2 regions of the Geodermatophilus sp. SYSU D00705 genome follow, and region 1 is predicted to be linked to the other one. Evidence: riboswitches for the same ligand, from Rfam matches in the RefSeq annotation. Region 1 holds a riboswitch; the other holds the start of a gene.
What was found. A riboswitch is a leader RNA that binds a small molecule or an ion and turns the genes downstream of it on or off. The one in region 1 is predicted to bind S-adenosylmethionine.

Region 1 (7,564 bases):
GCGCCAGGCGGCGGGGTGCCAGCCGGCGCCGTCCAGGGCGACGGCCAGGTGCATGGCGCTCATGCCCGGCGCTCGAGCGGGATCTGCTCGCCGGCCTCGACCGCGATCGGCAGCCGGTTCTCCGCCGGGGGCAGCGGGCAGGTCGCGAAGTCGGTGTAGGCGCAGGGCAGGTTCACCGCCCGGTTGAAGTCGAGCACCACCCGCCCGTCGGCGTCGGGCGCCGGCAGCGCCAGCGACCGGTTGGCGGCGTACGTGGTGACGCCGGAGGTCTCGTCGGTGAAGAGCACGAACAGGCTGCCGGGCGCGGCGCCGTTGAACGCGGTCAGGCGCAGGGGGCGGCCGGCGAGCTCGAACTCGACCGCGCCGGGGGCGTCGTAGACGTGCTCGAGGCCCGCGACGGCCGCACCGACGGTCGTCGGCCGGGGCTCGTCGAACGGCACGTAGCGGCCCTCGGCGACCCACCGCGGGTCCGGCTCGAACGTGGGCGTGCCGGTGTACCGGACCCGCAGCGGGTGGTCGGGGTGCCGGGGCCGGACGACGTCGTGCCCGCCCCGCCGGGCCACCTCGACCACCGCGTCGCCGGCGGTCGCGGTGACCCCGCCGCGCTCCGGGAGGACGCCGAACCCGTGCTCGCCGTGCAGCGGCACGCCGTCCACGGCCAGCTCCTCCCCCTCGTCCAGGGTCACCACGACCCCGCGGGGGCCGGTCGACCACGCGCCCGGGGCGCCCGGGACCCGCTGCGGCTCGGCGGTCAGCCAGTGCAGGCCGGTGACGGCGAGGAATCCGTGCGGGTCGGCGCGGAGGGTCTCGTGCCGGCGGTGCCAGTCGGCCCAGTCGCGGGCGAACGTGTCGGAGGGGGGAGCGACGGTGGTCATGGTTCTCCTGGTCGGGCGGGGTCGGACGGGGCGGGTCCGGGGCGGCCGCCGGCGAGCGGCGCCGCCCCGGGGGTACCCGCCTCAGAGCACTTCGCTGAGCCTCCCGGTGGCGACGTCGAACACGAAGCCGCGGACGCTGTCCTTCACCGGGACGAACGGGCTGTCGAGGATCCGCTGCCGCTGCGCGCGGACGTCGTCCTCCAGCTCGGGAAAGGCCTCGGAGTGCCAGTGCGGGCGGATGCCGCAGTCCTGCTCGACCGAGGTGCGGAAGTCCTCGTCGGTGAAGGTCAGCATCCCGCAGTCGGTGTGGTGGACCAGCACGATCTCCCGCGTGCCGAGCAGCCGCTGGCTGATCGCCAGCGAGCGGATCTCGTCGTCGGTGACGACACCGCCGGCGTTGCGGATGACGTGCGCCTCGCCCTCGGCCAGCCCGAGCGCGCGGTACACGTCGAGGCGGGCGTCCATGCAGGCCACCACGGCGACCGACCGCGACGGCGGCAGCGGGAGCGGGCCGGAGAAGCCCTCGGCGTAGCGGGCGTTGGCGGCGAGCAGCTCGTCGGTGACGGACATCGGTCTCTCCTCTACCGGGGGATGGGTGCGGTTCCGGACGACCGGGAGCGGAAGTCCCCCCGGCCGGTGTCGCCCTTCCAGTCGGCGAAGGACTCGCCGGTCAGCTCCTCGAGCAGCGCGATGTCCTCCAGCAGCGGCCCGAGCACCTCGCGCCGGACCTCGACCGGCATCTCCGGGCGCGGCGCCCTCCCGGCGTGCAGCGCGGCGACCAGCGGCCGGCTCGCCTGCCGCCAGACCTGCGGCGGCGCGTAGGCGCCCAGTGCCGCCCCGGCGCGGACGGCGCGGGCGAGCGCCCGGTACCGCGGGGTGTCGGCGACGTACGGCTTGACGTTCTCGGGGGCCACCGTGTGGGCGACCCCCGGCTCGACGCCGAGGAACGTGCTGACCCGGTCCAGCGTCTCGCGCGGGGTGTCGACCAGCTGCCGGTACCGCAGCAGGAACACCTGCTCCCGCGGCAGGAGCCGGTACAGGTCGCGCAACTGCTCGCCGTACCGGCCCAGGCCCCGGTAGTGCCAGAACGGGGCGTAGCCCTCGGCGATGCGCTGCTGCTCCAGCCGGACGGCGGTGAGGAAGTCGGCGACCGGCTCCAGCCCGTCGGCCCGCAGGTGCACCCAGTTCGACCACGCCCGGTCCACCGGGTCGCGCACGACCACGACCACCTTGACGGCGGGGACGTCGGCGACGAGCCGTTCCTGGGCCTGGCGGTCGTACAGGTAGAACGGCGTGCTCTCGCCGCGGACGGCGTCGTCGGGAGCGGCGTCGAACAGCGCGAGGTACTCCTCCCGACGCCAGATCCACTCCCGGGCGCTGTGCGCGTCGCCGGGGCCGCGCTGCCCGCTGCGCGGCGGCGGCCGGCCGTCGGTCAGGTGGTACTTCGGCTCCTTGACCGGCGCCAGGTACAGCCCCGGGTGCGTGGCCAGGGCGGCGTGCAGCGCCGTCGTCCCGGCCTTGGGGGCCCCGGCGATGACGAACTGCGGCAGTCGGCCGCTCATGCGGACTCCTTCCTCGAGCGGTGTGCACACTGAGCGGCGTCCCCCTCGCCCGAGACCGGAGCCGCCGCGTGCCCGACAACGCCGTCCCCCTCCCCGACCCGCACCGGTTCTGGGCCGACGCCGAGGTGGTGCTGGCCCCGGAGGACCCCCGCCCCGGCTCGTGGGCCGGCGGTCCGTCGGCCCAGCTGGTCGACGGGACGTGGTGGCTGGCCTACCGGCTGCGGCGGCCGGTGGGCGAGGGCCGTGGTTTCGCCAACGTCGTCGCCCGCTCGGACGACGGGGTGCGGTTCACCCCGGTCGTGGGCGTGGGCAAGGACGCGTTCGGGGCCGAGTCGCTGGAGCGTCCGGCGCTGGTGCACACGCCCGAGGGCCGCTGGCGGCTCTACGTCAGCTGCGCGACGCCGGGGACCAAGCACTGGCGGGTCGACCTGCTGGAGGCCGGCACCGTCGAGGAGCTGGCGACGGCGACCCCGCGCACCGTGCTGCCGGGCAGCGACGCCGAGGCCGTGAAGGACCCGGTCCTGCGGCACGACGGACGCCGGTGGCACCTGTGGGCCAGCGTCCACCCGCTCGACGATCCGGACGCCACCGACCGCATGACCACCGAGCACGCCACCAGCGACGACGGCGTCGACTGGAGCTGGCAGGGCACCGCCCTGGCCGGCACGCCGGGCAGCTGGGACGCCCGCGGGGTGCGGTTCGCCGCCGTCGTGCTGGACGGCGACCGCAGCTGGGCGCTGTACGACGGCCGCGCCACCGCGGCGGAGAACTGGGAGGAGCGCACCGGCCTCGCGCACGCCGACGGCGACGGGCGGTTCCGCGCCGCCCCCGGCGGGCCGCTGCTGCAGAGCCCGCACGCCCCGGGCGGCCTGCGCTACGCCGACGCGGTGGCCCTGCCCGGCGGCGGCGCCCGCTGGTTCTACGAGGCCAACCGCGCCGACGGCGCCCACGAGCTGCGCACCGTCGTCCTGCCCGGCTGAGCCGGTCACCGCGCCGCCCCGCCGCAGCCTGCGCCCCGGGCGACGGCGCGCAGGTCGGCGCCGGCCAGCCCGGCCAGGGGCCGCGGGTCCTCGGCCGGCTGCCACCGGCCCTCGCGTACCGCGTAGCGCACCGCCGGCCCGCGGCCCAGGAAGGCGGCGAGGCCGGCGAGCAGCCGGTCGACGTCGGCCGCCGTGGTGGCGACGCCGACGCTGGCGCGCAGGGCACCCTCGGGCACGCCGAGCCGCTGGAGCAGCGGGTGGGCGCAGAACCGGCCGTCCCGGACGCCGACGCCGTGCTCGGCCGAGAGGACGGCGGCGACCAGGCCCGGGTCGGCGCCCTCGACGGTGAACGACACGACCCCGGTGGGCGTCGCCGAGTCCGGCCAGATGCGCAGCCGCCGCACGCCGGGGAGCGCGTCGAGGCCGGCCTCCAGCCGGGCCCGCAGCGCCAGCTCGTGCTCCTCCACGGCACCCTCGGGCAGCTCCGTCAGCGCGTCGCAGGCCGCGGCCAGCGCGACCGCGCCGAGCACGTTGGGCGACCCGCCCTCGTGCCGGTGCGGCGCCGCGGCCCACCGCGTCGCCTCGACGGTGACCTCGTGCACCGCACCGCCACCGGCCAGGTGGGCGGGGGCGGTGTCCAGCCAGTCCCGCCGGCCGACCAGCGCCCCGGTGCCGTAGGGCGCGTAGAGCTTGTGTCCCGACAGTGCGACGTAGTCCGCGCCGGACGCGGCGAGGGAGAACCGGCGGTGCGGCACCAGCTGGGCGCCGTCCACGACCACGCGCGCACCGGCGGCGTGCGCCAGCTCGACGACGTCCGCCAGCGGCAGCGCCTCGCCGGTGACGTTGGACGCCCCGGTGACCGCCACGAGGGCGTGGCGCTGCGCGGCGAGCTCGGCGGCCAGCTCCCGCAGCGTCGCGGTGACCGTGGACCGGGTGGGGAGCACGGTGGTGTTCCCCCGGCGCTGCCAGGGCAGGAGGTCGGCGTGGTGCTCGCAGTCGAGCACCAGCACCCGCTCCCCCGCCGGGACCGAGGCGGCCAGCAGGTTGAGCGCGTCGGTGGTGTTGCGGGTGAGCACGCAGACGTCGTCCGGCCGCGCGCCGACGAAGCGGGCGACGGTGTCACGCGCGGACTCGTACAGGGCTGTCGAGACCTGCGAGAGGTAGCCCGCGCCGCGGTGCACGCTGGCGTACAGCGGCAACGTCTCGGCCACCCGGTCGGCGACCGCGACCAGCGCGGGGGTGCTCGCCGCGGTGTCCAGATCGGCGTACGGGGCCCGCCCGGTGGGCACCAGCGGCACCTCGGTGTCGGCGCCGACGACCGGCAGCAGCGGCCGCTCCGGGGCGGCGGGGAGGACGGGACGGGACAGGACGGCGCCGGTCACGCAGGGCTCCTCGGTTCGGGGACCCGGGTACGGGGTCCGCGCTTGCGGGCGCCGGTCGGCACACCCGCCAGGTCGTCACCCGGGGCACCCCATCGCGGAGGAAGGGTTGCCGGCCAGCGAGCCGGGGCTTGTCGCTGGCACTCTTGACCTGCCGGGAGCGTGACACGGCACCCGCTTTCCCGTCAAACCCGATCGAGATGGTAGAGATATCCCCGTGCCCAGCCTGTCGACCGCCCCCGCAGCCGCCCCGCGGCTGGTCCGGCGGGTCCACGTCGACCTCGGGCGGGTCTGGTCGGCCACCTGTCCCTGACGGCGCCCTCCCGATCCCTCCCCCGGCCGCGTCCAGCGCGCGGCCGCCCCGCCACGTGAGGACCACCATGCCGATCGAGTTCCTGGGCATCGCCGCCACCAACGACGGTTCCGAGACCACCCCCCGCTCCGGCGCGAGCTTCGACAAGGAGTTCACGCTGCGCCTGGGCCGCGCCCACGAGGACTGGGGGTGGGACCGCGTGCTGTTCGCCTACGGCTCCGGCGCCCCCGAGCCCTCGGCCGCCGCCGCGTACCTGCTCTCGCACACCGAGCGCCTGCAGGTGCTGCTCGCCCACCGGCCCAACGTCAGCTACCCGACCTTCGCCGCCAAGACCTTCGCCACGCTCGACCAGATCGGCGACGGCCGGCTGACCGTGCACTTCATCACCGGCGGCACCGACGCCGAGCAGCAGCGCGAGGGCGACTACCTGACCAAGGACCAGCGCTACGGCCGCACCCGCGAGTACATCCAGATCGTCAAGAAGGCCTGGACCTCCCGCGAGCCGTTCGACTGGGACGGCGAGCACTACCGGTTCGCCGACTTCGTGAGCGACACCTTCCCCGTGCAGCAGCCGCGCCCCGACGTCTCCTTCGGTGGCTCGTCGGAGGCCGCCTACGCCGCCGGCGGCGCCGAGGCCGACGTCTTCGCGCTGTGGGGCGAGCCCCTGGCCGAGACCGCGGCGCAGATCGAGCGCGTGCACGCGGCGGCCCGTGCGGCGGGGCGGACGACGATGCCGCGGATCCAGGTGGCCTTCCGGCCGATCATCGCCCCCACCGAGGAGCTGGCCTGGGAGAAGGCGTACCGCACCGTCGACCGGATCACCGCCCGCACCGCCGGTGGGCGGCAGCCGATCTCGCGCCGGCACCCGCTGACCGGCCCCGAGAACACCGGCTCGCAGCGGCTGCTGGAGATCGCCGCCCGCGGTGAGCGGTTCGACCGCGCACTGTGGACGCCGACCGCGCGGGCAACCGGCGGTGCGGGCAACTCCAACGCGCTGGTCGGCACCCCCGAGACGGTGGCCCAGGCGCTGCTGGACTACGTCGGCCTCGGCGTCGACATCATCTCGATGCGCGGCTACGACCTGCTCGGCGACGCCATCGACGTCGGCCGGTACGTGCTCCCGCTGGTCCGCGAGGAGGTCGCGAAGCGCGACGCGGCCGCGGCATGACCACCGTCGCCGTCGTCGGCAACCCCAAGCCCCGCTCCCGCACCCGCTCCGCCGCCGAGCTGGTCGTCGAGCGGCTGACCGACGCCCCGCCGGACCTCGTCGTCGACGTCGTCGACCTGGGTGCCGGGCTGCTCGCCTGGGGCGACCCGGCCGTGGCCGAGGCGGTCGCCGCGGTGCGCGAGGCCGAGGTCGCCGTCGTCGCCAGCCCCACCTACAAGGCCACCTACACCGGCCTGCTCAAGCTGTTCCTCGACCAGATCGGCACCGGCGACCTCGCGGGCGTCGTCGCCGTCCCGCTGATGCTGGGCGGCGGGCCCACCCACGCGCTGGCACCCGAGCTGCTGCTCAAGCCGGTCCTCGTCGAGCTCGGCGCCACCACGCCGACCCGCGGGCTGTACCTGCTGGAGAAGACCTGGGACGACCCCGCACCGCTGGACGCCTGGCTGGCCGCGGCGCGCCCGCAGGTCGACGCCGCCCGGACCGCGCGGCGCGGCTGACGTGGACCTGTCGCGGGGCGCGCGGTGAGGCTCACCCGCCGCGTCGCCGTGGACCTGCTGCGCGTGTCCAGCGCGCGATGTCGCCGCCGCTGATCCCCGCGCCCACCCCCAGCACTCTCCGAAGGACCCTCGTGACCCGATCCCTGCTGTCCCCTGCCCGCCGTCCGGACGCCGACCCCACCCGCCGCCGCACCGGGGCCGCCGCGCTGGCCGCGGCCCTCGCCGCCGCCGAGCACCGCTGGTCGGCGCTGGTGGAGTACCGCGCCGAGAGCCGGTGGACCCACCTGCTCGACCCGGCGCTGGCCGCCGACGCCCTCGACCCCTCGCTGCACCCCGCACTGGCCGCCGCGCAGGTCTGGCTGCTCTCCTGGCTGCCCGGCCAGGGCACCGGCCTGCACGACCACGGCGGCTCGGCCGGCGCGTTCGCCGTCGTCCGCGGCACGCTGGACGAGGAGGTGGGCGCGCTCCCGGACGCCACCCGGCTCTCGGCCGGCCGGGTGCGCCCGTTCGGCGCCCACCACGTGCACCGGGTGACCAACACCGGTGCCGAGCCCGCGCTGAGCGTGCACGTCTACAGCCCGCGGCTGACCGTCATGAACACCTACCGGGTGGACCGGGGCGGCCTGCTCCGCACCGGCACCGAACGGGCCGGCGTCGACTGGTGACCGGCCCCTGGGACGCCGACGGGCCGTACCGCTCGACGGAGGAGCGGTACGGCCCGTCGGTCCACGGGTGCCGGTTCAGGCCGGCTGGGGCACCCGGTTGTCGAACAGCGCGATCGCCGCGGCGG
Region 2 (7,564 bases), on a different contig from region 1:
GGCGACGCGGCCGCGGTCCTCGCCCGCAACGGGTGCCGGTACGTCGTCGAGGGCGCGAACATGCCCTCGACGCCGGAGGCCGTGCGGGTCTTCCGCGACGCCGGGATCGGCTTCGCCCCGGGCAAGGCGGCCAACGCCGGCGGGGTGGCGACCTCGGCGCTGGAGATGCAGCAGAACGCCTCCCGCGACCGCTGGACCTTCGAGTACACCGAGGCGCGGCTGGAGGCGATCATGCGCGACATCCACGCCCGCTGCTCCGCCACGGCCGAGGAGTACGGCTCGCCCGGCGACCTCGTCCTGGGCGCGAACGTCGCCGGCTTCCTCGAGGTGGCCGAGGCGGTGCACGCCCACGGACTGGTGTGAGGCGGGCAGCGGGCCCCGCGGTCAGAGCTCCGCGCGCAGCAGGCTGGCGGCCTCGGCCAGGGCGCGCATCTTGCCCTCGGCCGACGCGCGGGGCAGGTACTTGAGGCCGCAGTCACTGGTGAGCACCAGCCGCTCGACGTCGACGTCGTCCAGCGCGCGGCGCACGCGGTCGGCGACGACCTGCGGGGTCTCCACCTCGGGGGTCGACAGGTCCAGCACGCCGAGGGCGATCCCCTTGCCGCGCAGCGGCCGCAGCTGGGCCGGGTCCAGGTGCGACTGGGCGGTCTCCACCGACACCGCGTCGACCGGGGTGTCGGCCAGCTCGGGGAGGAACGAGTAGCCCTCCGGCCGCTCGGAGACCATCGCGGCGTAGCCGAAGCACAGGTGCAGGTGCACCGGCCCGGCGGCGCCCTCGACGGCGCGGGTGACCGCCTCGGCGCCGTAGCGGCGGGCGACCTGGGGACGCGCCTGCAGCCACGGCTCGTCGATCTGCACGATGTCGGCGCCGGCGGCGAACAGGTCGGCGATCTCCGCGCGGACGACGTCGGCGTAGGCCAGGGCGAGCGCCCGGTCGTCGCCGTAGTGGTCGTCCTGGGCCTGCTGGGCCATGGTGAACGGCCCCGGCAGCGTGATCTTCACCGTCCGGTCGGTGGCCGCGCGCAGGAACCGCACGTCGCGGGCCTGGATCGGCTCGCGGCGGGTGATGTCACCGACCACGCGGGGCACGGGGATCGGCTGCCCGGAGCGGTTGAGCACGGTGCCCGGGTCGTCGACGTCCACCCCGTGCAGCGCGGTGGCGAAGTGGTTGGAGTAGGACTCCCGGCGCTGCTCGCCGTCGGTCAGGATGTCGAGCCCGGCCTCCTCCTGCGCGCGGACGGCGAGCAGCGTCGCGTCGTCCTGCGCCTCCTCCAGCTGGGCCGGGGCCACCCGCCACAGCTCCTTGGCGCGCACCCGCGGGGGGAACTGGTGGGCCAGCTTGTCGTGGTCGATCAGCCAGCCGGGCTGCGGGAGGCTCCCGACGATGGACGTGGGCAGGGGCGGCAGCGCGGCGACCATGCGGTGGAGTCTGCCGTGCGTCCGGACGCTGCGCGCACGGCCCCACTGTGCTGTGCTGACCCTCGTGGCCGAGAACTACATCGCACAGCTGGACTTCGGCGCCCCCAAGATCGACGAGGAGGCCTTCGTCGCACCGACGGCGGTCGTCGTCGGCGCCGTGACGATGGGCCCGCGATCGAGCATCTGGTACGGCGCGGTCGCCCGGGCCGACCACGAGGTCATCGAGATCGGCGAGGGCTCGAACGTGCAGGACGGCTGCACGCTGCACTCCGATCCCGGCTTCCCCCTGGTGATCGGCCGCGGCGTCACCGTCGGCCACAACGTGGTGCTGCACGGCGCCCGGGTCGATGACGACGTCCTGGTCGGCATGGGCAGCGTGGTGATGAACGGCTCGCACATCGGGTCCGGGTCGATCGTCGCCGCCGGTGCGGTCGTCACCCAGGGCACCGAGGTGCCGGCGGGCTCGTTGGTCGCCGGCATCCCGGCGAAGGTGATCCGCCAGGCGACCGACGACGACCTCGCCCACATCCGCGGCAATGCCGCCAGCTACACCGACAGACTGCCTGCGGCGCGCCGGGTGCGGCCGGTGGTCCGCCAGCCGCTGCCGCCCGCAGGCGCGGTGCCGGGGGACGACTTCGCCGACTGAGAGGCGGGCGCGTCAGGTGCCCAGCAGCTCCCGCACCAGCGCGCCGACGGCGTCGATCTCGATGAGGAAGCCGTCGTGCCCGTACGGCGACGGGATCACCTGCAAGGGGACGCCGAGGCCGTCGGCCACCTGCTGCTGCAGCGCGAGCGGGTAGAGCCGGTCGGTGTCGACGCCGGCCACCACCGCGCGCGCGGTGACCCGCGACAGGGCCGCCTCGACCCCGCCCCGGCCGCGGCCGACGTCCCACCGGTTCATGCTCTCGGTGAGCACCACGTAGCTGCCGGCGTCGAAGCGGCGGGCCAGCTTGTCGGCGTGGTGGTCGAGGTAGGAGGCGACGGCGTAGCGGCCGTCGTCCTGGACGGTGGTGCCGAAGCGTGCGTCGAGCTCCAGCGCGCTGCGGTAGGTCAGGTGCGCGATCCGCCGGGCGACGCCGAGGCCGGCGACCGGGCCGGGGCCGGGGAGGTAGTCGCCGCCGGCCCACGCGGGGTCGCTGAGGATCGCCGCCTGCTGGGTGGTCTGGGTGCCGAGCTGGTCGGCGGTCGCCACGGCCCCGGAGGCCAGGAACAGCAGCGCCCCGACCCGCTCGGGCAGGGCGACCGCCCACTCCAGCGCCCGCATGCCGCCCATCGAGCCGCCGAGCACCGCCGTCCACCGGCCGATGCCGAGGGCGTCGGCGACCGCCGCCTCCACCCGCACCTGGTCGGACACGGTGACGGCCGGGAAGCGGGACCCGTAGGGGGCGCCGTCCGGTGCGGTGGACGACGGGCCGGTGGTCCCCTGGCAGCCGCCGAGGACGTTGGCGCAGACGACGAACAGCGGGTCGGTGTCCAGCGGCGCGCCCGGGCCGACCAGCCCCTCCCACCAGCCCGGGGTGGGGTGCCCCGGCCCGGCCGGGCCGGCGACGTGGCTGTCGCCGGTGAGCGCGTGCTCGACGAGGACGGCGTTGCCGCCGTCGGGGTCCAGCCGGCCCCACGTCTCGTAGGCGACCCGCACCGCGGGGAGGGTCCCGCCGCGCTCCAGGGCGAACGGCCCCGGCAGGTCGAGGAAGCGCCGGTCCCCGGCCGGGTCGCCGTCCCGCCAGCCACCGGGGTGCGGCGGGGCCCAGGGGGCAGCGACCTGCCCGACCGGGGCCCCGCCGTCCATCAGGCCTCCTTCGCGGCGCGGAAGCCGGCCTCCAGGTCGGCCAGGATGTCGTCGATGCCCTCGAGGCCGACGGCCAGCCGCACCAGGCCCGGGGTGACGCCGGTGGTCAGCTGCTCCTCCGGGGTCAGCTGCGAGTGCGTCGTCGACGCCGGGTGGATGACCAGGCTGCGCACGTCGCCGATGTTGGCCACGTGACTGTGCAGCTCCAGCGCGTCGACGAACCGCTTGCCGGCCTCGACGCCGCCGTGCAGCTCGAAGGTCAGGACGGCGCCCGCGCCGCGCGGCGCGTACTTCTGCTGGGCCGCGTGCCACGGCGAGGAGGCCAGGCCCGGGTAGTTGACCCGGTCGACGGCGTCGTGGGCCTCGAGGAACTCCGCGACCCGCTGGGTGTTGGCCACGTGCCGCTCCATGCGCAGCGACAGCGTCTCGATGCCCTGCACCACCAGGAAGGCGTTGAACGGCGAGATCGCCGGGCCGAGGTCGCGCAGCAGCTGCACCCGGGCCTTGAGCGCGTAGGCCGGCGCACCGAGGTCGGCGTAGACCACGCCGTGGTAGGTCGGGTCGGGCTCGGTGAAGCCGGGGAACTTCCCGCCGGTCCAGTCGAAGGTGCCCGCGTCGACGATCAGGCCGGCGATCGCCGTGCCGTGCCCGCCGAGGTACTTCGTCGCCGAGTGGACGACGACGTCCGCGCCGAACTCGATGGGGCGGATGAGGTACGGCGTGGCGATGGTGTTGTCGACGATCAGCGGGACGCCGTTGCGGTGCGCCATCTCCGCCACCGCGCTGATGTCGAGGACGTCGCCCTTCGGGTTGCCGATGGTCTCGGCGTAGAACGCCTTGGTGTTCTCCCGCACCAGCGACTGCCAGTTCTCGGGGTCGTCGGGGTCCTCGACGAAGGAAACGGTGATGCCCAGCTTCGGCAGCGAGTGGTGCAGCAGGTTGTAGGTGCCGCCGTACAGGGAGGCGGAGGCGACGACGTGGCTGCCGGCCTCGGCGATGTTGAGGATCGCGAGGGTCTCCGCCGCCTGCCCGCTGGAGACCGCGAGCGCCGCGACGCCGCCCTCCAGCGATGCCACGCGCTGCTCGAGCGCGTCCTGCGTCGGGTTCATGATCCGCGTGTAGATGTTGCCCATCTCGGCCAGCGCGAACAGGTCGGCGGCGTGCTGGGCGTCGCGGAACTGGTAGCTCGTGGTGGCGTAGATCGGCAGCGCGCGGGCCCCGGTCGTCGGGTCGGGGCTGGTGCCGGCGTGGATCTGCCGGGTCTCGAAGCTCCAGCTCTGCGGGTCGGTCATGCGCCGGTCTCCTCTCGTCGGGAGACCCCGCGGCGCACGGGGACCTCCGTCCTTGCCCGGCGGCGGGCGCCGTCGGGCCGGCTCTTCCCCTGGAGCACCTCGGACGGAGTCGAGGTTGCCGGGCAGCCAGCCAGGTGCTTTCCACTGCCTCTCGTGAGCCAGTCGCGATCCTAGGCAGCCCACCGCCCTGCGGGGAACACCGGCCTCGGGTTCCCGCAGGTCAGCGGGTGGGCGGCCCTGCTGGGTGCTCGGCGGTGCGGCAGGCTGCCCGCGTGCGCGCACTGGTGTTCGAGTCCTTCGGCGGCCCGCTGACCGTGCAGGAGGTGCCCGTGCCCGACCCGGCGCCCGGCGGCGTCGTCGTCCGGGTGGGGGCGAGCGGCATCTGCCGCAGCGACTGGCACGCCTGGCAGGGCCACGACCCCGACGTCGTCCTGCCGCACGTGCCCGGCCACGAGCTGGCCGGCACCGTCGCGGCCGTCGGGCCGGGCGTGCGCCGGTGGCGGGCCGGGGACCGGGTGACCGTGCCGTTCGTCAACGCCTGCGGCCGCTGCCCGCAGTGCGCCGCGGGGGAGCACCAGGTCTGCCCGCACCAGACGCAGCCCGGCTTCACCCACTGGGGGTCGCTGGCGGAGCACGTCGCCCTCGACGCCGCCGACGTCAACCTGGTCGGGCTGCCCGACGGGCTCGACGACGTGACCGCGGCGAGCCTGGGCTGCCGGTACGCCACCGCCTTCCGCGCGGTCGTGCAGGTCGCCGCGGTGCGGGCCGGGGAGTGGGTCGCCGTGCACGGCTGCGGCGGCGTCGGGCTCTCGGCGGTGCAGGTGGCGGTGGCCGCCGGCGCCCGGGTCGTCGCCGTCGACGTCTCCCCGGCGGCGCTGGACCTCGCCCGCGCGCTGGGTGCCGAGCACACGGTGGACGGCGGCGGGACGGGTGGGGTGGCGGAGGACGTCGCGGCCACGGTCGCCGAGCTGACCGGGGGTGGCGCGCACGTGTCGCTGGACGCCCTGGGAGCGGCGGCCACCTGCGAGAACTCGGTCCGCTGCCTGCGCCCGCGCGGACGGCACGTGCAGGTCGGGTTGCTGCCTCCCGCGCAGGGCCGCCCGGCCGTGCCCATGGAGCTGGTCATCGCTCGCGAGCTGCAGGTGCTGGGCAGCCACGGCATGGCCGCGCACGCCTATCCGGAGCTGCTCGGACTCATCGCCGCCGGCCGGCTGGCCCCGCAGCGCCTGGTCACCCGCCACCTGGCCCTGGACGACGCCGCCGCGGCGCTGGCCGACGTCGGCCGGGCGCCGGGCATCGCGGTGGCGACCCGCTTCTGACGGCCAGAGTGGCCACTTCGGCCGCACGTGGAACGGCCGAAGTGGCCACTCTGGCCGACCGCGCCGGGAGGACCCGCCCCTAGAGGACCTTGGAGAGGAACGCCCGGCAGCGGGGGTGCTGCGGGTCGGTGAGCACCTGCTTCGGGTCCCCGGCCTCCAGGACGACGCCGTCGTCCATGAAGACCAGGGTGTCGCCGACCTCGCGGGCGAAGCCCATCTCGTGGGTGACGACGACCATCGTCATGCCCGACTCGGCCAGGCCGCGCATGACGTCGAGGACCTCGCCGACCAGCTCCGGGTCCAGCGCCGAGGTCGGCTCGTCGAAGAGCATCAGCTTGGGCTCCATCGCCAGCGCCCGGGCGATCGCCACCCGCTGCTGCTGGCCGCCGGAGAGCTGGTTCGGGTAGTTGTGCACCCGCTCGCCGAGGCCCACCCGCTCGAGCAGCTCGATGCCGCGGGCCCGGGCGGCCTCCTTGCGCACGCCCTTCACCTGCGTCGGCGCCTCGATCACGTTCTCCAGCGCCGTCTTGTGCGGGAACAGGTTGAACCGCTGGAACACCATGCCGATGTCGCGGCGCTGCGCGGCGACCTCGCGGTCGCGCAGCTCGTGCAGCTTGCCGCCCCTCTCGCGGTAGCCGACGAGGGAGCCGTCGACCCACAGCCGCCCGGCGTCGATCTTCTCCAGGTGGTTGATGCAGCGCAGGAACGTCGACTTCCCCGAGCCGGACGGGCCGATGACGCAGACCACCTCGCCCGGCCGGACCTCCAGGTCGATGCCCTTGAGCACGTCCACGTGGCCGAAGGACTTCCGCACACCCTCGGCCTTCACCATCGCCTGCCCGTTCGCGGTCACTTCGAGCTCCCCACCTCACGCGCCTCCCGCGCCGCCCGCTGCGCCCGGGTCTCCCGCGCGCCGAAGCCGCGGCTGAACCGCTTCTCCAGGAAGTACTGGCCGACCATGAGCAGGCTCGTCAGCGCCAGGTACCAGAGGATCGAGGCCACGGCCATCGGGATGATCTGGAACGTCCGGCTGCCGATGGCCCGCAGCTGGAAGTTCAGCTCGCTGGTCACCGGCACCGCGAGCAGCAGCGAGGTGTCCTTGAGCATCGCGATCGTCTCGTTGCCGGTCGGCGGGATGATCACCCGCATCGCCTGCGGCAGCACGATCCGGCGCATCGTCTTGCCGCGGCTGAGGCCCAGCGCGCTGGCCGCCTCCGCCTGGCCGGGGTCGACCGACTGGATGCCGGCCCGCACGATCTCGGCCATGTAGGCGCCCTCCGACAGCGCCAGGCCGAGCAGCCCCGCGGTGAAGCCGGCGAAGATCTGGTTGCCGTCCAGGCCGAGGAAGCGCAGGTCGCCCTCGAACCCGAAGAGGTCCATCAGCTGCCGGTCGAAGGGGATGCCGAGGTCGTAGGTCGCGTACAGGGCGCCGAGGTTGGCGATGAAGAACAGCAGGACGATCCGCGGGATCGCCCGGAAGACCCAGATGTAGGCCCACGCCGCGCCCGAGACGATCGGGTTGGGCGACAGGCGCATGACCGCCAGCACGATGCCCAGCAGGACGCCGAGGACCATCGCGAGGACGGTCATGATCAGCGTCGTCCGCGCCCCGCGGAGGACCGGGGGCGTGAACATGTTGTCGAGCATGAAGTCCCACTGGAACACCGGGTTGGTGGCCAGCATGTGGACGAACATCGCCACCAGCACCGCGATGACGACGGCGGCGATCCAGCGGCCGGGGTGCC

Region 2: another riboswitch for S-adenosylmethionine. It lies ahead of ACI78Q_RS04075 (bifunctional o-acetylhomoserine/o-acetylserine sulfhydrylase); the one in region 1 lies ahead of ACI78Q_RS11345 (aminotransferase class V-fold PLP-dependent enzyme).

Annotation. Positions count from the first base shown of each region.
Region 1 covers NZ_JBJGYT010000011.1:98,166-105,729, forward strand. The annotation lists gene ACI78Q_RS11320 (LLM class flavin-dependent oxidoreductase) at 1-63, opposite strand, end outside; gene ACI78Q_RS11325 (DUF1684 domain-containing protein) at 60-875, opposite strand; gene ACI78Q_RS11330 (beta-class carbonic anhydrase) at 957-1,445, opposite strand; gene ACI78Q_RS11335 (sulfotransferase) at 1,457-2,437, opposite strand; gene ACI78Q_RS11340 (hypothetical protein) at 2,506-3,417, shown strand; gene ACI78Q_RS11345 (aminotransferase class V-fold PLP-dependent enzyme) at 3,423-4,799, opposite strand; SAM riboswitch class IV at 4,833-4,948, opposite strand; gene ACI78Q_RS11350 (LLM class flavin-dependent oxidoreductase) at 5,177-6,277, shown strand; gene ACI78Q_RS11355 (NADPH-dependent FMN reductase) at 6,274-6,774, shown strand; gene ACI78Q_RS11360 (cysteine dioxygenase) at 6,906-7,439, shown strand; gene ACI78Q_RS11365 (class III extradiol dioxygenase subunit beta) at 7,515-7,564, opposite strand, start outside.
Region 2 covers NZ_JBJGYT010000003.1:233,425-240,988, forward strand. The annotation lists gene gdhA (NADP-specific glutamate dehydrogenase) at 1-363, shown strand, start outside; gene ACI78Q_RS04060 (uroporphyrinogen decarboxylase family protein) at 385-1,419, opposite strand; gene ACI78Q_RS04065 (gamma carbonic anhydrase family protein) at 1,484-2,065, shown strand; gene metX (homoserine O-acetyltransferase MetX) at 2,078-3,208, opposite strand; gene ACI78Q_RS04075 (bifunctional o-acetylhomoserine/o-acetylserine sulfhydrylase) at 3,208-4,500, opposite strand; SAM riboswitch class IV at 4,544-4,659, opposite strand; gene ACI78Q_RS04080 (zinc-binding dehydrogenase) at 4,773-5,819, shown strand; gene ACI78Q_RS04085 (amino acid ABC transporter ATP-binding protein) at 5,899-6,672, opposite strand; gene ACI78Q_RS04090 (amino acid ABC transporter permease) at 6,669-7,564, opposite strand, start outside.